One region of the Pseudomonas sp. TMW22091 genome, then DNA from elsewhere that is predicted to be linked to it. Evidence: predicted binding sites of a transcription regulator. Region 1 holds the regulator's gene; the other holds the start of a gene.

Region 1 (10,837 bases):
GGGTGAGCTGGACATCAACCGTGTCAACGCCCAGCAAGCGCGTCGTTTTCTCGATCGCGTAGTGGGCTACATGGTGTCGCCACTGCTGTGGGCGAAAATCGCCCGTGGCCTGTCGGCAGGCCGTGTGCAATCGGTGGCGGTCAAGCTGGTGGTTGAGCGTGAGCGTGAAATCCGCGCCTTCAACCCTGAAGAATACTGGGAAATCCATGCAGACCTCGGCACCGCCAAGGGTGCAAAAGTGCGCTTCGACGTCGCCCGTGAAAAAGGCGAGGCATTCAAGCCTCTGAATGAAGCCCAAGCCATGGCGGCGCTGGAGAAGCTAAAGGCTTCCAGCTACAGCATCGTCAAGCGTGAAGATAAGCCCACCAGCAGCAAGCCTTCGGCACCGTTTATTACGTCCACCCTGCAACAGGCTGCGAGTAATCGCCTGGGCTTCGGGGTGAAGAAGACCATGATGATGGCTCAGCGTCTGTATGAAGCGGGCTACATCACGTATATGCGTACTGACTCCACCAACCTCTCGGCTGATGCGCTGGAAATGGCGCGTTCGTACATTGAAGGTGAATTCGGCGCGGACTACCTGCCGCCAGCACCTAACGTATACAGCAGCAAGGAAGGCGCACAAGAGGCTCACGAAGCGATTCGGCCTTCGGATGTGAATATGCATCCAAGCAAGCTGTCGGGCATGGAGCGCGACGCTGAGCGCCTTTATGAGCTGATCTGGCGCCAGTTCGTAGCGTGCCAGATGCTGCCGGCCAAATACCTGTCGACCACGGTCACCGTGGCAGCCGGAGACTTTGAGCTGCGCGCCAAGGGTCGCATCCTCAAATTTGACGGTTACACCCGTGTCATGCCGCAAATTGCCAAGCCGGGCGACGATGATGTTCTGCCTGACATGGCTCAGGGCGACAAGCTGAAACTGATCGAGCTGGATCCGAGCCAGCATTTCACCAAGCCACCTGCACGGTACTCCGAAGCCAGCCTGGTGAAAGAGATGGAAAAACGCGGGATTGGTCGTCCGTCGACCTATGCCGCGATTATTGGCACCATTCAGGACCGTGGCTACGTGGCGTTGCATAACCGCCGCTTCTACTCCGAAAAAATGGGCGACATCGTCACTGAGCGTTTGTCTGAAAGCTTCTCTAATCTGATGGACTACGGCTTTACGGCCGGTATGGAAGAGAACCTCGACGACGTGGCTCACGGCGAGCGCGACTGGAAAAACGTACTGGACGAGTTCTACGGCGACTTCAAAAAGAAACTCGAAGTCGCAGCGGCGCCTGAAGGCGGCATGCGTGCCAACCAGCCGGTCATGACCGATATTCCGTGCAAGGAATGCGGTCGTCCCATGCAGATTCGTACGGCCTCGACGGGTGTTTTCCTTGGGTGCTCGGGCTACAGCTTGCCGCCCAAAGAGCGCTGCAAGGCCACCGTCAATCTGGTGCCGGGCGATGAGATTGCCGCCGATGACGAAGGCGAGTCCGAATCGCTGGTGTTGTTGGGTAAGCACCGTTGCCCGATTTGCAGCACGGCCATGGATGCTTACTTGCTGGATGAGAAGCACAAGCTTCATATCTGCGGTAACAACCCGGACTGCGTAGGCTACGAAATCGAAGAAGGTAACTACCGCATCAAGGGGTACGAAGGGCCGAGCCTGGAGTGCGACAAATGCGGAAGCGAGATGCAGCTTAAAACCGGGCGTTTCGGCAAGTTCTTTGGTTGCACCAACCCTGAGTGTAAAAACACCCGCAAACTGCTGAAGAGTGGTGAGGCGGCGCCGCCGAAAATGGACCCGGTGAAAATGCCGGAGCTCAAGTGCGAGAAGGTCAACGACACGTATATCTTGCGTGACGGTGCCTCTGGCTTGTTCCTGGCGGCCAGTCAGTTCCCGAAAAACCGTGAGACGCGTGCGCCGTTGGTGATCGAGATTGTTCCGCACAAGGACGAGATTGATCCCAAGTACCACTTCCTGTGTGAAGCGCCGAAGAAAGACCCTGATGGTCGTCCCGCAGTGATTCGCTACAGCCGCAAAACCAAAGAGCAGTACGTACAGACAGAAGTAGACGGCAAGCCTACGGGCTGGCGCGCGTTCTACGATGGCAATAGCTGGAAGGTCGAAGACAAGCGTAAAGACAAAGACGCTTGATCTGAGCTGACCGCTGAATAAAAAACCGCGCAAGGGCTGCATGCCTTGCGCGGTTTTTTTGTGATCTGCGGGTTTACGATTGCTGCGCGACCGGACGCAGCCTGCGGCAGCTGCTACGCAGGGCTATCAGCAAATGCTTGCTCCCATGGCCTGTAATCCCTGAGACTGCATGACTGCCTTTACCCCTTTCGTTGTGGAGCGCCCGCATGGCTCATGAACTCTATACCCGTACCAATCAGAAAATCTATTTCGCAGGTCTGGCGCTTGAAGCCATGAAGAAGGCGGGTGAAGGCCGGGCCATGAATGCACAGGCATTGCTGCAAGCTGAGCGTGAGTCGGCTGTCTTTCATTTATACGGCGCTTTGTTGGGGCTGTGCCATGAAATTGCCGGGTTTTACCGGCTGTCTCAAGCCAATGCGCCACGGGTTGAGCTGTTGCTCACTCAGAATATGCTGGATGAAAAGGCGATTCCTGAGTTGGCTGAGCTAGTAGAGCTGGCGCGAGCGCCTCAGACCTGGCTGGCACAATTGGTGGCCACTCATGCTGCGTTGTATTTGCCGTTGCAGGCACCGAAAAAAATCAAGGTTGATGTGTTTCAGCCCTTGATCGCGGCGGTCAATCTTGAAGAGGAGACGTCGCCGCAATTGACTCAAGAAACCCTGGAAGAGTGGCGACAAAACCTGAAGGGGTTGGCCATTCGCTTTCGTGATGGCCTGAATGAGTGCTAAGGGGCGCGCATAAAACTGTACAGTCAGTCATCACTTTCTAATGATTCCTGTGTATATCCTGGAAAATTGTCAAAGGATGACTGATATAATCTCGCGCTTTCGTGGAGAACAACTTTTTATGCCAACGTCCTTTCTAGAAATTGTCGAATTGCCAGATGGCCGTATCGAACTGCGCCGGGCTGATGACGAAGGGTCTCTGGTGACGCTGGACTTCTCTGAAGATGCCAAGGCATTTCTTCAGGGGCAGCATGTAGAAGTGGCGAAAGCCATGCTGAGTGTAGGTGTGCAAATGGCCGGCCGTTTGGCTGAAGGCGAACTTGTGCAGGATGAAGGGCCACGCATTCTTCATTAAGCGCTCCGCACAGCTCTGAACCACGGCAAGGCTAATGCGTTCTGCATTGGCCCTATACCTAATGGTTGTATTGGCTATTTACCCCAAGCGAATATTCAGACTTTGCCCGTTGCCTGTGCGTGCTGCGCCGATCAACTGTTGGCGCGCGGCGCTGTTCAGTGGGTTGATCCAGCTCACTACGGTGTGACTGCGGCCCAGTCGAAGGGCTTCGCAGGTCAGTTGTAGCGCGCTTTTATTGCCGTTGGGTTGTAACAGCAAAATACGCTCTCGGTTGAGGCCCGCATCGCGCAGCCAGCTTTGGGTCAGGCTCGGCGGCGGCGCAATCAGGGTCAGCCAGCGTGCATGTTGCTGTTCGCTTAGTTCGCGCAGCATAGGCGCAAGCAGGTTCAGGCAGTTCTCGGCGGCACCGCGTAAAGACAGTTCGCTGAATACTTCAGGTTCTGCGCTCCAGGGTGTTTCAAGCACTTCTTTGATCGTGGTGGGCATGGGTTGCGCCATGAACACTTCGAACAGGGGTAGTTGTGCAGGCAGCGGTGTGTGCGGGAACTGCATGGCGCCTCCTAATTAGCGACGTATAACGCCTACGCTCAGGCCTTCGATTACCAGTTCCTGCTCTTTGAGATTCACTTCAATGGGCGCGAAATCGGGGTTTTCAGCGATAAGCCAGACTTTGCTGCCTTCTCGTTTGAAGCGTTTTACGGTCACTTCGTCGTCGATACGCGCCACGACAATCTGACCATTACGTGCCTCGCGGCAGGTATGCACGGCTAAAAGGTCGCCATCAAATATGCCGACGTCTTTCATGCTCATGCCCTGAACCCGCAGCAGGTAGTCCGCCCGAGGGTGGAAGAAAGTCGGGTTGATGTTGCAGGATTCTTCGACGTGTTCCTGGGCCAGGATCGGGGCGCCAGCAGCGACGCGACCAATGATGGGCAGTGTTGACTCGTCGGCCTTGGCCTCAAAGCCCGGGATGCGAATGCCGCGAGACGCGCCTGGGGTCATCTCGATGGCGCCCTTGCGGGCCAATGCCTTGAGGTGCTCTTCGGCGGCGTTCGGGGACTTGAAGCCCAGTTCCTGTGCGATCTCGGCACGGGTGGGCGGGTATCCGTTGTCATCCAGGCATCGCTTGATGAAAGCCAGGATCTCTGCTTGGCGTGGCGTCAGTTTTAACATGGTGATCGCTCTGTTTTTTTATACAGTGACTGGGATTATATACAGTGAAGGCCTATTGGCAATCATCCATTTCCTGTAGTCCGCTGGACGGTCGCCTATAGGCTGCGTGTGCAGGCATTTATGGTGTGAGGCTGGATGAGTGATGGCTGTGTTTAAATGCCAGACCGACCAGTCGTAAAGCGAACACGTTACCTTGACTTTTTACAAACTGAAACGTATGTTTCAAACACCTGTTTTAAGTGTTTTTCAGCCGGAGTAAACATGGCCCAGTCGGAAACCGTTGAACGTATCCTTGATGCTGCTGAGCAGTTGTTCGCGGAAAAAGGTTTTGCCGAAACTTCATTGCGGCTGATTACCAGCAAGGCCGGGGTTAACCTCGCAGCCGTCAATTATCATTTTGGTTCCAAGAAGGCGCTGATTCAGGCGGTATTTTCGCGTTTTCTGGGGCCGTTTTGCGCCAATCTGGATCGTGAGCTCGAGCGCCGTCAGGGCAAGCCTGAGCAGCGTCCCTCGCTCGAAGAACTGCTTGAAATGCTGGTAGAGCAGGCGCTGGTGATTCAACCGCGCAGCGGAAATGACCTGTCGATGTTCATGCGCTTGTTGGGGCTTGCGTTCAGTCAGAGCCAGGGTCACTTGCGGCGTTACCTGGAAGACATGTACGGCAAAGTGTTCCGTCGCTATATGTTGTTGGTTAATGAAGCCGCACCGCAGATCCCACCCATAGAATTGTTTTGGCGCGTGCATTTTATGCTTGGTGCGGCGGCATTCAGCATGTCCGGGATCAAGGCTTTGCGAGCGATTGCGGAAACCGATTTTGGCATCAATACCTCCATCGAGCAGGTGATGCGCCTTATGGTGCCCTTTCTGGCCGCAGGCATGCGCGCCGAAAGCGGTGTAGTTGACCCGGCAATGGCCAGCGCTCAAATGCGCCCGCGGACCAAAACCCCACAGGTTGCCCTTAAGGTTTGACCTGTGCGGGTGGGCGCGGCAGCTCAGTTCCGCTAAGCTAGCCGCCATGCCCAACCCTGACTTATTCCCGTTTGCTGATGTACCGCTGCAATCCTCGATTGCGGCGCGCATGGCTGTGTCCGCACGTTCGCGGCAGGTAATGAGCGCTCTCTTTATTTAAGGAATTTCCATGAGTTCAGCCCTGAAAGGCTCCTTGATGGTGGACGTGGCCGGTACTTGGCTGACGGCCGAAGACCGGCAACTGCTGCGCCAGCCTGAAGTGGGCGGGCTGATTATTTTTGCGCGCAACATCGAGCATCCCCGTCAGGTACGGGAGTTGAGTGCGTCGATTCGCGCCGTGCGCCCGGATCTGTTGCTGGCGGTGGATCAGGAAGGTGGCCGGGTACAACGTTTGCGTCAGGGTTTTGTAAGGCTGCCGGCGATGCGCGCCATTGCGGACAACCCGAATGCAGAGTACCTGGCCGAACAGTGTGGCTGGATCATGGCCACTGAAGTGTTGGCGGTGGGGCTGGACTTGAGCTTTGCGCCGGTACTGGACCTGGACTATCAGCGCAGTGCAGTGGTGGGCAGCCGCTCGTTCGAGGGGGATCCTGAGCGCGCTGCAACGTTGGCCGGGGCCTTTATTCGCGGCATGAATGACGCTGGCATGGCGGCTACAGGCAAGCATTTTCCGGGTCATGGCTGGGCAGAAGCCGACTCGCATGTGGCTATCCCGACGGACGAACGCAGCCTTGAAGACATTCGCGCCCATGATCTCGTGCCGTTTGCACGTCTGAGCAAGCAACTGGCGGCGGTCATGCCGGCCCATGTTATTTACCCGCAAGTTGACAGCCAGCCCGCCGGTTTCTCGCGCCGTTGGTTACAGGATATTTTGCGCGGCGAACTGCAATTTGACGGTGTGATTTTCAGTGATGATCTGTCGATGGCCGGCGCTCACGTCGTGGGCGATGCGGCCAGTCGTATCGAAGCGGCCTTGTCGGCAGGCTGCGACATGGGCTTGGTGTGCAACGATCGCGCTGCCGCCGAACTGGCACTCAGTGCTGCACAACGCTTGAAGGTTACGCCATCGCCACGCATTGCGCGCATGCGGGCCCAAGCCTGGGCCAGCACCGATTATCGCCAGAACCCGCGCTGGCAGGTGGCAATGGGCGCACTTAAAGATGCTCAACTAATTGATTAAGGGATCTGCCTCAATGACGGTTTACGCAATTATTGGCGGTACTGGGCTGACTCAGCTTGAAGGCCTGACCATCAGCCGCTCGCTGGCACTCGAAACGCCGTATGGCCCGACCTCTGCGGATATTCATATCGGTGAATTTGGCGGGCGCGAGGTGCTGTTTCTGGCGCGTCATGGGCATCCGCATCGCGTGCCGCCGCATGAGGTCAATTACCGCGCCAATCTGTGGGCGTTGAAGCAGGCGGGGGCCGATGCGATTCTGGCGGTAAATGCCGTGGGCGGTATTCATATGGCGATGGGCACAGGGCATTTTTGCGTGCCTCATCAGCTGATTGACTACACCAGTGGTCGTGAGCACACCTATTTTGCCGGTGATCTGGAGCAGGTGACCCACATCGATTTCAGCTACCCCTATACCGAATCTTTGCGAGAGCAATTGATTGCTGCACTGGCGGCCGAGGGATGCTCCTACAGCAGTCACGGCGTCTACGCGGCCACACAGGGGCCACGTCTTGAGACGGTGGCGGAAATTGCCCGCCTTGAGCGTGATGGCTGCGACATTGTTGGCATGACCGGTATGCCAGAAGCGGCGCTGGCTCGTGAGCTGGGGCTGGACTACGCGTGTCTGGCGCTGGTGGTCAACCCGGCCGCAGGCAAGTCGACGGCAATCATCACGATGGCCGAGATAGAGCAGGCGTTGCATGACGGCATGGGCAAGGTCAAGGCAACGCTGGCGCGGGTGTTGGCGGGTTGATTTGACCTTTTGAATTGGCGATGGCTGCGCCGCTGGACGTAGCCTCGCTCCGCTCTGCAACGGTTACGAAGTCAGCTGGGTTCAGCGTTTCTCGACCTTCGGCGGCAGCGGAGCAAACAGGGCTTCGATGTCGTCGTCGTGAAGCTTCCAGTCCCCGGCGGCTCGTCCGTCCAGCACGCCTGCCGCCAAATCCGACTTTTCCTGCTGCAAGTGCTGGATTTTCTCTTCCACAGTGCCGCGGGCGATCATCTTGTACACAAACACCGGTTTTTCCTGGCCGATTCGGTAGGCGCGGTCGGTCGCCTGATTTTCCGCCGCCGGGTTCCACCACGGGTCGTAATGGATCACGGTGTCGGCCTCGGTCAGGTTCAAGCCTACGCCACCCGCCTTCAGGCTGATCAGAAAGATCTGCAAGGTGCCGCTCTGGAACTCCTTCACCGGCGTGCGCCGGTCTCGGGTCTGGCCAGTGAGCAGGGCGTAGCGGATATTGCGTTTTTTCAGCTCAGCTTCGATCAGGCGAAGCATTGAGGTGAATTGTGAAAACAACAGGATGCGTCGACCTTCGGCAAAGAGTTCGTCGAGCATCTCCATCAAGCTGTCGAGCTTGCCCGAGGTGCTGCCTTTTTTCGGCGGTGTATCGCTGACCAGTCGCAGATCGCAGCACACCTGACGCAGTTTGAGCAGGGCTTCTAGAATGATGATCTGACTGCGCCCCAGCCCTTTGCGGGTGATTTCATCACGGACTTTTTTGTCCATCGCCAAACGCATGGTTTCGTATACGTCGCGCTGGGCTTCGTTGAGCTCGACCCAATGAATAATCTCGGTTTTGGGCGGCAGTTCGGTGGCGACCTGCTCTTTGGTGCGTCGCAACAGAAAGGGTTTGATTCGCGCATTGAGGTGCTGCAAGCGCTCGTCATTGCCGTGGCGTTCGATGGGCACCCGGTAGTTGCGGTTGAAGGCTTGCGCGTCACCCAGCCAGCCGGGCAGCAAGAAATGGAACAGCGACCACAGCTCGCCCAAGTGGTTTTCCAGCGGAGTACCACTCAGGCACAGACGTTGGCGCGCGGTCAGTTCACAGGCGGCTTGTGAGGCTTTGCTGCCGGGATTTTTGATGTACTGCGCTTCGTCGAGGATAAGGATGTGCAGAGGCAGTTTTGCCAGGTGCTCGATGTCCTTGGGCAGCAAAGCGTAGGTGGTCAGAATGAGGTCATAATCGTTCAGGTTCGCAAAGTGCTTTTTGCGGGTGGGGCCATACAGCGCCAGCACGTTGAGCTGCGGTGTGAAATGCGCCGCTTCGTCGAGCCAGTTGGGGATCAGGCTGGTGGGCATAATCACCATCGCGGGCCGATCAAGTCGCCCGGCGTTCTTTTCAGTAAGAATATGCGCCAGTGTTTGCAGGGTTTTACCCAGCCCCATGTCATCCGCAAGAATCCCGCCGACTTCCAGCTGGCGCAATGACTGCATCCAGCTCAGGCCTTCCAGTTGGTAGGGTCGCAGGGTGGCGTTGAGGCCTTCAGGGGCTGCGACGGTGAAGTCCTTGATGTCACGCAGGCGCTGAGCAAAACCGCGAATATGTTCGCCGCCTTCCCAGCGCAGAGGCAAGGCGTCCAGTGCATTGAGGCGCGGGGCATCGGCACTTTTGATGCGCAGTGCGGTTGCCCCCGGTTCGCCCAGGTAAAACTCATCGAGGGTGGCCAGCACGGGTTTAAGCCGCCCGTATGGCAGGGCCACTTGCAAGGGGCCGTGGTTACTGTTGGGCGTGGCCGGGATGTTCACCAGAATCAGTTCGTCATCTCGACGTTTGGCAAGTCTTTCGGGGCTGAGAATGTCGGTGTGCGAACGCATCAGGTTGAGCAGGATCGGCAGCAGGCTCAGGCGCTGGCCGTTGACGATGATGCCCAGTTCCAGATCAAACCAGTCGTGTTCCGGCGCTTCTTCGACGTTGGCGTACCATTCTTCGACGGGGCTGAGATCAAATCCGAAGTCTTCATCAACCAACAACTCCCAGCCCTGTTCGCGCAAGCCGGCCATATGGTTGAGGGTGAAGTTGAGCCACGCACTGTCATTGACCATTTCGAACAATTCGCCCGCACTTTCAGGCAGTGCTTTGCTCTGGCGTGTCGCAATTTTGAACCCCAGCTCACGCAGTTGCTCTCGGTAGGCGTTTTCTGCGTTGGGATGACGCTTGATGCGCAGCGTTTGATGCTCCTGACGAACCAGGACGTCTGTATTTTTTTGCCCGCTGACGTAATGCTCAAGGTAATTGAAAGACAAGGCGGCACGATGCTGGGTATAGCGCTGCATTTTGCCGTTACGCGGTTCAAAGGCGCTGAATTCGGCACTGGCGAGCCATAGGCGTGGCACGGGTTGCACGTCATCGATCAAGACTTCAGGCAGGTTGGCAGGTCGGCGTGAATCGAGTACGGCCTGGAGTTTTTCCAGAAGCTCGGCGTCCTGGGCAGCGGCAGGGTAGTTCAAGGTGTCTTCAATCTTCAGTAATACAGCAGCGGTATGCTTGCAGTTAACGCGAACAGGGCACGTACAGTGCGCGCTGACCAAGAGCAGAGTACCTTTGGCCGACTCGCGCAGTTGAATGGTCTGGCGATAAGTGTTGTCACTTGAGCCTTGGCAACTGGCTGTGATCAGGCTGTTGCCGACCTGGGCAATTCTGACACGGTTTTCCAGAGCGTAGCGACGGCCACGCTCCAGGCTTTGTTCTTTGAAGCGGCTGACCCACGTCGGTGCGAGCGGTTTGGTCAGCCGGGGTGTCGTGCTCAAGGTCATGGCTGTGTCATTCAATAGCCATCAAGAAGCCTTCGGCGTCAGGCGCTCAAAGAGCGCTTCCAGAGTGTTGAAGCGTTCATCTGCACGCTCCATGGGCACCATGAACTTGAACAGGGTTGCGCCTTCGAACTTGTAGCGGTTGGGTTGGCCCTGAATCAGTTTGATCAGCACCAGCGGATCAACCGGGGTGTCGGAGGCAAACTCGATCCGGCCGCCTTGGGGGCCAGCGTCGACCTTTTTGATGCCCAATTGCTCGGCCTTCAATTTCAACGCGGTGATGCGCACCAGATTTTTGGTCGGTTCAGGCAGCAGGCCGAAGCGGTCGATCATTTCAACCTGCAAGTCCTTAAGGCCTTCTTCGTCACTGGCGTTGGCAATGCGTTTGTAAAGGATCAGCCGTGCGTGAACATCGGGCAGGTAGGCCTCGGGGATCAAGGCCGGGACGCGCAGGTTGATTTCCGGCCCGCCACCCAGTGGCTGGTCAAGGTTGGGTTGTTCGCCCTTGCGGATCGACTTGACTGCACGTTCGAGCATTTCCATGTACAGCGTGAAGCCCACAGCTTGTATCTGACCGCTTTGACCGTCGCCCAACAGTTCACCCGCGCCACGGATTTCGAGGTCGTTGGTGGCCAGAACAAAACCGGCGCCAAGGTCTTGGGTGTTGGCAATGGCTTCGAGGCGCTTTTGCGCATCGCCGGTGATTTGTTTGCGTGGCGGTGTCAGCAAATAGGCATACGCCTGGTGGTGACTGCGC
Region 2 (10,837 bases), on a different contig from region 1:
AGTGCGAGTGGTGTCGCTCTCGCGAACCTTGTGCACAAATAGATGCTGATGGCATTGCGCAGCCACTTGCGGCAAATGGGTGACTGTCAGTACCTGGCCGCGTTCGCCGAGACGGCGTAACAGTTGGCCGACGATTTCAGCAGTAGGACCGCCAATGCCGACGTCGACCTCGTCAAATACCAGGGTAGGCACCCGTGAGGTTTGCGCGGTGATGACCTGGATGGCCAGGCTGATGCGTGACAGCTCGCCACCTGACGCTACTTTCGCCAACGCTTTAAGGGGTTGGCCTGGGTTGGCGCTTACCAGTAGCTCTACGTGCTCCAGCCCGTGTGGCATCGGGTCAATGCTGGCTTGTGGGCGCAGCTCGATCAAAAAGCGCCCGCCGGGCATGCCCAAGCGCTGTATTTCTTCTTCTACGGCACTGCTCAGGCGCGATGCTGCCTGAGCACGCAGGCTGCTGAGTTCGCGTGCACATTCCTGATAGTGGCGTGTATAGGCTGCCAGCTCGTGGGTCAGGCGTTCGATGGATTCGTCGTTGGCATTGAGGCTTTCGAGCTCATCCAGCAGTCTTTGCTGCAGCGCAGGAACGTCACTTGGCTGTACACGATGTTTGCGCGCGAGTGTATAGATGGTGTCCAGACGTTCTTCCAGGTACTGCAGGCGGCCCGGGTCAGCATCAAAGTGATCAAGAAATCGGTTGAGTTCGCCTACGGCTTCTTCAACCTGTATTTGTGCACTGGCCAGCAGGTCGGTTGCTTCGCTCAGAGATCCGGAGCTGTTGTTGATGCTTGAAAGTCGGTTCAGGCTGACCGTCAATGCATTAAGGACGTTGCCGGAGTCGTTTTCGCTGCACTGTTCAACCACTTGGCGGCAGATCGTGAGCAAGGTTTCGGCATTGGTCAGGTTTTTGTGTTCCTGCTCCAGTTCATCCAGTTCGTTTTCGCCCAGCGACAGCGTTTCGAGCTCTTCAAGCTGGTAGCTCAGTAACTGATGACGTGCGCGTTGTTCATCGCCGGAGTTGGAGAGGTGTTCGAGTTCTTGCCGCGCCTGGCGCCACCTTTGTGCAGCCAGTTGAACCTGGCGGGACAGGTCGGTGGCACCCGCGTATTCGTCCAGCAGGCGACGGTGGGTGTCCGGTTTTAGCAGCGACTGGTGCTCATGCTGGCTGTGGATATCAATCAGCAACTCGCCCAAGGCTTTGAGGTCGCCTTGTGGGCAGGGCGTGCCATTGATGTAGCTGCGTGAGCGCCCTTCAGTCGTGATAACACGACGCAAAATGCACGGGCCATCCGTTTCGAGGTCGCGCTCAGCGAGCCAGGCACGTGCTTCGGGAATGTCTTGGAGGTCGAAGGTGGCAAGAATGTCGGCTTTATCGGCGCCTGGACGAACTACACCGCTATCGGCTCGGTCTCCCAAGGTGAGGCCCAGCGCATCAAGCATGATCGATTTTCCTGCACCGGTCTCGCCAGTGATTACACTCATCCCGCGATCCAGTTCAAGATCGAGATGTTCAACGATGGCGTAGTTATGAACGGACAGGTGCACCAGCATAGGAGCTGCTCCAAAACGTAATGTCTGGTTATTTATACAGTGTTTTGTTTCGTGCTGACAATGGCTGTCGTTAGTACGATTTGCTTTGTTTTTCTGAATTTTTAGCGCGTTTTGATTTTTTTGCGGGATTTGGGGCAGGACAAAGACGCACTGTTAGTGCGTTGTGGCTCTTGAACCTGAAAATTGCGACCCCATATACCTTGGCAGAAGCGCGAGTCGAGCTCGCGGACAAAGTTTGAAAGGAGAAATCTATGGCAGACGAACAGACTATGGATACGCAAAACCAAGAAGCAAATCAGGCCGCCGATGCCGCTGGCGAAGATCTGGTCGCTCGCGTGCAGTCGCTTGAAGAGCAACTGGCCGCAGCTCATGATCAGGCTTTGCGTGTTGCTGCTGATCTGCAGAACGTTCGCCGCCGCGCTGAACAGGACGTCGAGAAAGCACACAAATTCGCATTGGAAAAGTTTGCTGGCGATCTCTTGCCGGTAATTGACAGTCTTGAGCGTGGTCTTGAGCTGTCCAGCCCGGATGACGAGAACATTCGCCCAATGCGCGAAGGGATTGAGCTGACACTGAAAATGTTCCAGGACACCCTGAAGCGTTATCAGCTGGAAGCGATTGATCCGCACGGCGAACCCTTTAATGCCGAGCATCATCAAGCTATGGCCATGCAGGAAAGCGCTGACCTGGAGCCAAACAGTGTGCTCAAGGTGTTTCAAAAGGGCTATCAGCTCAATGGTCGCTTGCTGCGCCCGGCTATGGTCGTAGTCAGCAAGGCGCCAGCGCCGGTTTCGCCATCGATTGACGAGCAGGCTTGAAATCGGCCGCAAGGCCCCCATTTAGAAGTCAAGCGTTAAGCAGTGCCGCAGTTGGTCATTACTGCTGCGGCAAAAAAATTCAAATTTAGGGAGAGTAAACATGGGCAAAATTATCGGTATTGACCTCGGGACCACTAACTCGTGTGTTTCGGTTCTGGAAAACGGTAAAGCAAAAGTTATCGAAAACGCAGAAGGCGCGCGTACTACGCCGTCGATCGTTGCGTATGCCAATGATGGCGAAATTCTGGTTGGCCAATCGGCCAAGCGTCAGGCAGTGACCAATCCGCATAACACCCTGTACGCGGTGAAGCGTTTGATCGGTCGTCGTTTTGACGAAGAAGTTGTACAGAAAGACATTCAGATGGTGCCTTACAAAATCGTCAAGGCTGACAATGGCGACGCATGGGTTGAAGTGAACGGCCAGAAAATGGCTCCGCCACAAATCTCGGCTGAAATTCTGAAGAAAATGAAGAAAACCGCCGAAGATTACCTCGGCGAGGCAGTGACTGAAGCGGTTATTACCGTTCCGGCCTACTTCAACGACAGCCAGCGTCAGGCGACTAAAGACGCCGGCCGTATCGCGGGTCTGGACGTAAAACGCATCATCAACGAACCAACCGCTGCTGCTCTGGCTTACGGTATGGACAAGGCGAAAGGCGACCACACTGTCATCGTTTATGACTTGGGTGGCGGTACTTTCGACGTGTCGGTCATTGAAATTGCCGAAGTGGATGGCGAGCATCAGTTTGAAGTGCTGGCAACCAACGGTGACACGTTCCTGGGTGGTGAAGACTTCGATATCCGTCTGATCGACTACCTGGTTGACGAGTTCAAGAAAGAAAGCGGCATGAACCTTAAAGGTGATCCGCTGGCCATGCAGCGTCTGAAAGAAGCTGCTGAAAAAGCCAAAATCGAACTGTCTTCGAGCCAGTCGACTGACGTGAATCTGCCTTACATCACTGCAGATGCCACTGGTCCTAAGCACTTGAACGTGAAAATTTCGCGCGCCAAGCTGGAATCGCTGGTTGAAGACCTGGTTCAACGCACCATCGAACCTTGCCGTATCGCGTTGAAAGACGCCGGTATCGATGTGTCGAAAATCAACGACGTGATTCTGGTCGGTGGTCAGACTCGTATGCCACTGGTTCAAAAACTGGTGACTGAGTTCTTCGGTAAAGAAGCACGTAAAGACGTGAACCCGGACGAAGCTGTTGCAATGGGTGCTGCTATCCAGGGCGCGGTATTGGCCGGTGATGTTAAAGACGTTCTGCTGCTGGACGTGAGCCCGCTGACTCTGGGTATCGAAACCATGGGCGGTGTCATGACTGCTCTGATCGAGAAAAACACCACGATTCCTACCAAGAAATCGCAAGTGTTCTCGACCGCTGACGACAACCAGGGCGCTGTGACCATTCACGTGCTGCAAGGTGAGCGTAAGCAAGCAGCTCAGAACAAGTCGTTGGGCAAGTTCGACCTGGCTGACATTCCACCAGCTCCACGTGGCGTGCCTCAGATCGAAGTAACCTTTGACATCGACGCCAACGGTATCTTGAACGTGAGCGCGAAAGACAAGGCGACCGGCAAATCTCAGTCGATCGTGATCAAGGCCAACTCCGGTCTGTCCGAGGAAGAAATTGCTCAGATGGTTCGCGACGCCGAGATCAACGCTGAGGAAGACCGCAAGTTCGAAGAACTGGCAGCTGCCCGTAACCAGGGTGACGCACTGGTTCACTCGACTCGCAAAATGGTCGCCGATGCTGGTGACAAGGTGACTGAGGAAGAGAAAGCTGCAATCGAAGCTGCAGTGGTTGCTCTTGAAGCTGCTGTAAAAGGCGACGACAAAGCGGCTATCGAAGCCAAGGTTGAAGAGCTGTCCAAAGTGTCTGCTCCAGTTGCTCAGAAGATGTACGCTGAGCAAGCAAACCCTGCAGACGCAGCGGCCAAGCCAGCTGATTCGGCTGAAAAAGCTGACGACGTTGTCGATGCTGAGTTTGAAGAAGTAAAAGACAACAAGTAATTAGCTTGTTTGTCGCCCGGTTGACCGCGCGCTTGCGGTGACTGGTAGGATGTCGCCGCGCGGGAGCTTGCTCCCGCGTTGGCGTGTCTGGAGTAGAGGAATTTTTACAGCATGCGACAAGGTCGGATGCTGGCGGTTGGGCTTGGAGGTTTTTATGTTCCGCCCGCACGAAACCGCTCCTGTCAGCCAATGCATTGGCTGTTAATCAGAAACCAATATCGTTGAAAAAGACGTGAGTCGAGTCTGGTCTCTATCGGATTTGGCGGGTTTGGTGAGGCTCGGGAGGGTTTTGCCGAACGTCCTTGAGAGTGCAAAGAATTATGGCAAAGCGCGATTATTACGAAATTTTGGGTGTCGAGCGTACTTCCACTGAGGTGGAGTTGAAGAAGGCATACCGACGTCTGGCAATGAAGCATCACCCGGACCGTAATCCGGATGACAAGGCTTCAGAAGAGCTGTTCAAAGAAGCGAACGAAGCTTACGAAGTCCTGTCGGACTCCAGCAAACGTGCTGCCTATGATCAATACGGGCATGCCGGTGTCGACCCGCAAATGGGTGGCGGCGGTGCTGGGTTTGGTGGGCAAAACTTCTCCGACATCTTTGGTGATGTCTTCAGTGATTTCTTTGGCGGTGGTCGTGGCGGCTCCCGGGGCGGCGCTCAGCGTGGTAGCGATTTGCGCTATACGCTTGAGCTGGACCTGGAAGAGGCTGTGCGCGGTACCACGGTCAATATTCGTGTTCCTACGCTGGTTAATTGCAAGCCGTGTGACGGTTCTGGCGCCAAGAAGGGTTCTTCGCCTGTTACCTGTACGACCTGTGGCGGTATTGGCCAGGTGCGTATGCAGCAGGGTTTCTTTGCGGTTCAGCAAACGTGTCCGCGCTGCCATGGTCAGGGTAAGATCATTTCTGATCCGTGCGACAGCTGCCGTGGTGAAGGTCGCGTAGAAGAGTACAAAACCCTTTCGGTGAAAGTGCCTGCGGGTGTTGATACCGGCGATCGCATTCGTCTGTCGGGTGAAGGCGAGGCTGGCGTACAGGGTGGTCCTGCGGGCGATCTGTACGTGGTTATCGAGGTGCGTGAGCACGCGATTTTCCAGCGCGACGGCAAGCATCTGTTCTGTGAAGTGCCTATCAATTTTGCTGATGCGGCGCTGGGTGCAGAGCTTGAAGTCCCGACGCTTGACGGTCGAGTCAAGTTGAAAGTGCCTGAGGGCACTCAGAGCGGTAAACAGTTCCGTATTCGCGGCAAGGGCGTTGCCCCTGTGCGGGGTGGTGGTGCTGGTGATCTGATGTGTCGTGTGGTTGTTGAAACGCCGGTGAAGTTGAGCCGACGTCAGCGTGAGCTGATGGAAGAGTTTCGCTCCACGCTGGAAGGTGACAGCAGTCACTCGCCTAACGCAACAGGCTGGTTCGAAGGCGTGAAGCGCTTCTTCGGCGACTTATAAGGGGCGGGACATGCGACGTATAGCTGTTATGGGTGCTGCCGGGCGCATGGGTAAAACCCTGATTGATGCGGTGCAGCAGCGTTCGCCGCTGTGCGGCCTGACCGCTGCGATTGTTCGTCCGGGCAGCTCGTTGATCGGTGCAGATGCCGGTGAATTGGTATCCCTGGGTCGTCTTGGTGTTGCGCTGTCGGCTAATTTGCAGACGGTTGCGGATGACTTCGATGTATTGATCGACTTCACGCTTCCTGACGTTATGCTGAAAAACCTTGAGATTTGCCGTCAGTCTGGCAAGGCCATGGTGATTGGTACGACAGGGTTGAGTCCGTTGCAAAAGCAATTGCTCGCCGAGGCGGGCAAAGACATTCCGATCGTTTTTGCTGCGAACTTCAGCGTAGGCGTAAATTTGTCGCTTAAGTTGCTGGATATGGCTGCTCGAGTGATGGGGGAGGATGCGGACATTGAAATCATCGAAGCGCACCACCGTCATAAAATCGATGCGCCTTCCGGTACTGCCCTGCGCATGGGTGAGGTAATTGCCGATGCGTTGGGGCGTGACCTGCAAAAGGTTGCGGTCTACGGTCGAGAAGGGCATACCGGCGCACGTGAGCGCGAGACTATCGGTTTTGCGACGGTTCGCGGTGGCGATGTAGTTGGAGATCACACGGTGCTGTTCGCCACTGAAGGTGAGCGCCTTGAGATTACCCACAAAGCGTCCAGCCGCATGACGTTCGCCAAGGGTGCGGTTCGCGCTGCGCTATGGTTGGAGGGCCGCGAGCCGGGCCTGTATGACATGCAGGATGTGCTCGAGCTGCGTTGAAATACCTCTGTAATATCGGGCTATTGCGCAATCAATAGCCCGTTTTTTAACCGCTAAGCGATGTCCTGTCGCATTCCTCAGCCTTTTCGGCTCTTTAGCGGTAGACCAAAAAAGCCTTTTTCTGTAAGCTACAGCTTTAGTGTGTCCACTAAAAGCGCGCAGAATTATTCAGTGAAGAAGCGGGGTGACGTGTCCATACGTCACTCCGCTTTTTTACAACCTGCGATCGCCCTTTCAGGCTTTATTTACGGGAGGTCTTCTTGACTAAGCAAGCCATACTCGCCCTCGCTGATGGCAGCATTTTTCGCGGCGAAGCCATTGGTGCCGACGGTCAAACCGTTGGTGAGGTGGTGTTTAACACCGCAATGACTGGCTACCAGGAGATCCTGACGGATCCTTCCTACGCTCAGCAAATCGTGACCCTGACTTACCCGCATGTCGGCAATACCGGTACTACACCGGAAGATGCCGAGTCTGATCGTGTTTGGTCCGCAGGTTTGGTGATCCGTGATCTGCCACTGGTTGCCAGCAACTGGCGTAACACAATGTCGTTGTCTGACTACCTGAAAGCCAACAATGTTGTGGCTATCGCCGGTATCGACACCCGTCGCCTGACACGCATTCTGCGTGAGAAAGGCGCACAAAACGGCTGCATCATGGCTGGCGACAACATTTCTGACGAAGCGGCCATTGCCGCTGCACGTGGTTTCCCTGGCCTCAAAGGCATGGACCTGGCGAAAGTCGTCACGACCGATAAAGCCTACGAGTGGCGTTCCAGCGTCTGGAACCTGGCGACCGACAGTCATCCGACTATCGAAGCCAGCGAGTTGCCTTACCACGTTGTGGCTTACGACTACGGCGTAAAGTGGAACATCCTGCGTATGCTGGTTGAGCGCGGCTGCCGCGTGACCGTGGTTCCGGCTCAGACGCCTGCCAGTGATGTACTGGCGCTGAATCCTGATGGCGTGTTCCTGTCCAACGGCCCGGGTGATCCTGAGCCTTGCGACTACGCAATCAAGGCGATTCAGGAAGTGCTGACTACCGAGATACCGGTGTTCGGTATTTGCTTGGGCCATCAGCTGCTGGCACTGGCTTCGGGCGCCAAGACTGTGAAAATGGGTCATGGCCACCATGGTGCTAACCACCCGGTTCAGGATCTGGACACCGGTGTTGTGATGATCACCAGCCAGAACCACGGTTTTGCGGTGGATGAAGCCACTTTGCCAGCCAATGTGCGTGCGATTCACAAGTCGCTGTTCGACGGCACCCTGCAGGGTATCGAACTGACCGACAAGAGCGCTTTCAGCTTCCAGGGTCACCCTGAAGCCAGCCCGGGCCCGAACGACGTAGCACCGCTGTTCGATCGCTTCATCAATGAGATGGCCAAGCGCCGCTGATCAATGCTGCGTTGCAGTTCGATGGTGGCCCCGAGCTTCGGTGGCCCCTCGGGCGCTTCAGCATCTTGATTGACAGCTTGCCGACTGACCTGCGGATTTGAGTGACAAACCCATGCCAAAACGTACAGACATTAAAAGCATCTTGATTCTCGGCGCTGGCCCGATCGTTATCGGCCAGGCCTGCGAATTCGACTACTCCGGCGCCCAGGCCTGCAAGGCTCTGCGTGAGGAGGGTTACCGCGTCATTCTGGTTAACTCCAACCCGGCCACCATCATGACCGACCCGGACATGGCCGACGCAACTTACATCGAGCCGATCAAGTGGCAGACCGTTGCCAAGATCATCGAAAAAGAGCGCCCAGACGCACTGTTGCCAACCATGGGTGGCCAGACTGCTCTGAACTGCGCACTGGATCTGGAGCGTGAAGGCGTTCTGGAGAAGTTTGGCGTAGAGATGATCGGTGCCAATGCCGACACCATCGACAAGGCTGAGGACCGTTCGCGTTTCGACAAAGCCATGAAGTCCATCGGCCTTGATTGCCCGCGTTCAGGTATCGCGCACAGCATGGAAGAGGCCAATGCGGTTCTCGAAAAGCTGGGCTTTCCATGCATCATTCGTCCTTCCTTCACCATGGGCGGCACCGGTGGCGGTATTGCTTACAACCGTGAAGAGTTCGAAGAGATTTGTTCCCGCGGTCTGGATTTGTCGCCCACCAAAGAGCTGTTGATCGACGAATCGCTGATTGGTTGGAAAGAGTACGAGATGGAGGTTGTCCGCGATAAGAAGGACAACTGCATCATCGTCTGCTCGATTGAAAACTTTGATCCGATGGGCGTGCATACAGGTGACTCGATCACCGTTGCGCCAGCGCAAACCCTGACGGACAAGGAATACCAGATCATGCGGAACGCCTCTTTGGCGGTGCTGCGTGAAATTGGCGTTGAAACGGGCGGTTCCAACGTTCAGTTCGGCATTTGCCCGAACACAGGCCGTATGGTCGTGATCGAGATGAACCCGCGTGTATCGCGTTCTTCAGCGCTGGCTTCCAAAGCCACCGGTTTCCCGATTGCGCGCATCGCTGCCAAGCTGGCCATCGGTTACACCCTGGATGAGTTGCAAAACGAAATCACCGGCGGTGCGATGCCGGCCTCGTTCGAGCCGTCCATCGACTACGTTGTGACCAAACTGCCACGTTTTGCTTTCGAGAAGTTCCCGAAAGCTGACGCGCGCCTGACGACTCAGATGAAGTCGGTGGGTGAAGTGATGGCTATCGGCCGGACCTTCCAGGAATCTCTGCAAAAAGCCCTTCGCGGTCTGGAAGTGGGCGTTAGCGGTCTGGATCCAAAGCTCGACCTGAGCAATCCGGAAAGCATGGCCGTGCTCAAGCGTGAGCTCACTGTTCCGGGCGCCGAGCGTATCTGGTACGTGGCTGATGCATTCCGCGCAGGCATGACTGTCGAAGATATCTTTGGCATGAACATGATCGATCCTTGGTTCTTGGTACAGATCGAAGATCTGATCAAGGATGAAGAAAAGATCAAGACGATGGCGCTGTCCTCGATTGATCGCGATGCGATGTATCGCCTTAAGCGCAAAGGCTTCTCGGATGCACGTCTGGCTGTACTGCTGGGTGTGACCGAGAAAAATCTGCGTCGCCATCGTCACAAGCTGGAAGTGTTCCCGGTTTACAAGCGTGTTGACACCTGCGCGGCCGAGTTCGCTACTGATACGGCTTACATGTACTCCACCTATGAGGAAGAGTGCGAATCCAACCCTTCGGATCGTGACAAGATCATGATTCTGGGTGGTGGCCCGAACCGTATCGGTCAAGGTATCGAGTTCGACTACTGCTGCGTTCACGCCGCTCTGGCGCTGCGTGCCGATGGTTACGAGACCATCATGGTCAACTGCAATCCGGAAACCGTTTCCACCGACTACGACACATCGGATCGTCTGTACTTTGAGTCGGTCACGTTGGAAGACGTGCTGGAAATCGTTCGTGTCGAGAAGCCAAAAGGCGTGATCGTTCAGTACGGCGGCCAAACCCCGCTGAAACTGGCTCGTGCTCTTGAAGAAGCTGGCGTGCCGATCATCGGTACCAGCCCGGATGCTATCGACCGTGCAGAAGACCGCGAGCGTTTCCAGCAGATGGTTGAACGCCTGAACCTGCGTCAGCCGCCAAACGCGACAGTGCGCAGCGAAGACGAAGCCATTCGCGCAGCCTCCAAAATCGGTTATCCGCTGGTGGTGCGTCCTTCCTACGTGTTGGGCGGTCGTGCGATGGAAATCGTTTACGAAGAAGAAGAGCTCAAGCGTTATCTGCGTGATGCGGTGAAAGTGTCCAATGACAGCCCGGTGCTGCTGGATCACTTCCTCAACTGCGCAATCGAAATGGACGTTGATGCAGTCTGCGACGGCACGGATGTAGTCATCGGCGCGATCATGCAGCATATCGAACAGGCCGGTGTTCACTCCGGTGACTCCGCGTGCTCGCTGCCGCCTTACTCTTTGCCGCTGCACATCCAGAATGAGATGCGCGAACAGGTCAAGAAAATGGCTCTGGAATTGGGCGTTGTCGGCCTGATGAACGTGCAACTTGCCCTGCAAGGCGAAGACATCTACGTCATTGAAGTGAACCCGCGTGCCTCGCGTACCGTTCCTTTCGTATCCAAGTGCATCGGTGTTTCTCTGGCAATGATCGCAGCACGCGTCATGGCTGGTAAAACCCTGAAGGAAATTGGTTTCACCAAAGAAATCATTCCTAACTTCTACAGTGTGAAAGAGGCGGTCT

The links. Region 1 encodes LexA, which represses DNA repair genes until DNA is damaged. Its sites were predicted from a motif close to CTGTNTNNNNANACAG; they were not measured.
Region 2: the regulator LexA is predicted to act here: its motif matches at 1,576-1,591, upstream of recN (DNA repair protein RecN).

What each region holds. Positions count from the first base shown of each region.
Region 1 covers NZ_SCFI01000004.1:322,876-333,712, reverse strand. Annotated here, with positions in the region: gene topA (type I DNA topoisomerase) at 1-2,146, shown strand, start outside; gene EQV93_RS10480 (DUF6586 family protein) at 2,353-2,874, shown strand; gene EQV93_RS10475 (hypothetical protein) at 2,993-3,226, shown strand; gene sulA (SOS-induced cell division inhibitor SulA) at 3,305-3,778, opposite strand; gene lexA (transcriptional repressor LexA) at 3,791-4,399, opposite strand; gene EQV93_RS10460 (TetR/AcrR family transcriptional regulator) at 4,661-5,368, shown strand; gene nagZ (beta-N-acetylhexosaminidase) at 5,538-6,548, shown strand; gene EQV93_RS10450 (S-methyl-5'-thioinosine phosphorylase) at 6,562-7,299, shown strand; gene EQV93_RS10445 (DEAD/DEAH box helicase) at 7,381-10,083, opposite strand; gene mfd (transcription-repair coupling factor) at 10,105-10,837, opposite strand, start outside.
Region 2 covers NZ_SCFI01000009.1:147,519-158,355, forward strand. Annotated here, with positions in the region: gene recN (DNA repair protein RecN) at 1-1,551, opposite strand, end outside; gene grpE (nucleotide exchange factor GrpE) at 1,803-2,369, shown strand; gene dnaK (molecular chaperone DnaK) at 2,470-4,386, shown strand; gene dnaJ (molecular chaperone DnaJ) at 4,707-5,831, shown strand; gene dapB (4-hydroxy-tetrahydrodipicolinate reductase) at 5,842-6,648, shown strand; gene carA (glutamine-hydrolyzing carbamoyl-phosphate synthase small subunit) at 6,909-8,045, shown strand; gene carB (carbamoyl-phosphate synthase large subunit) at 8,158-10,837, shown strand, end outside.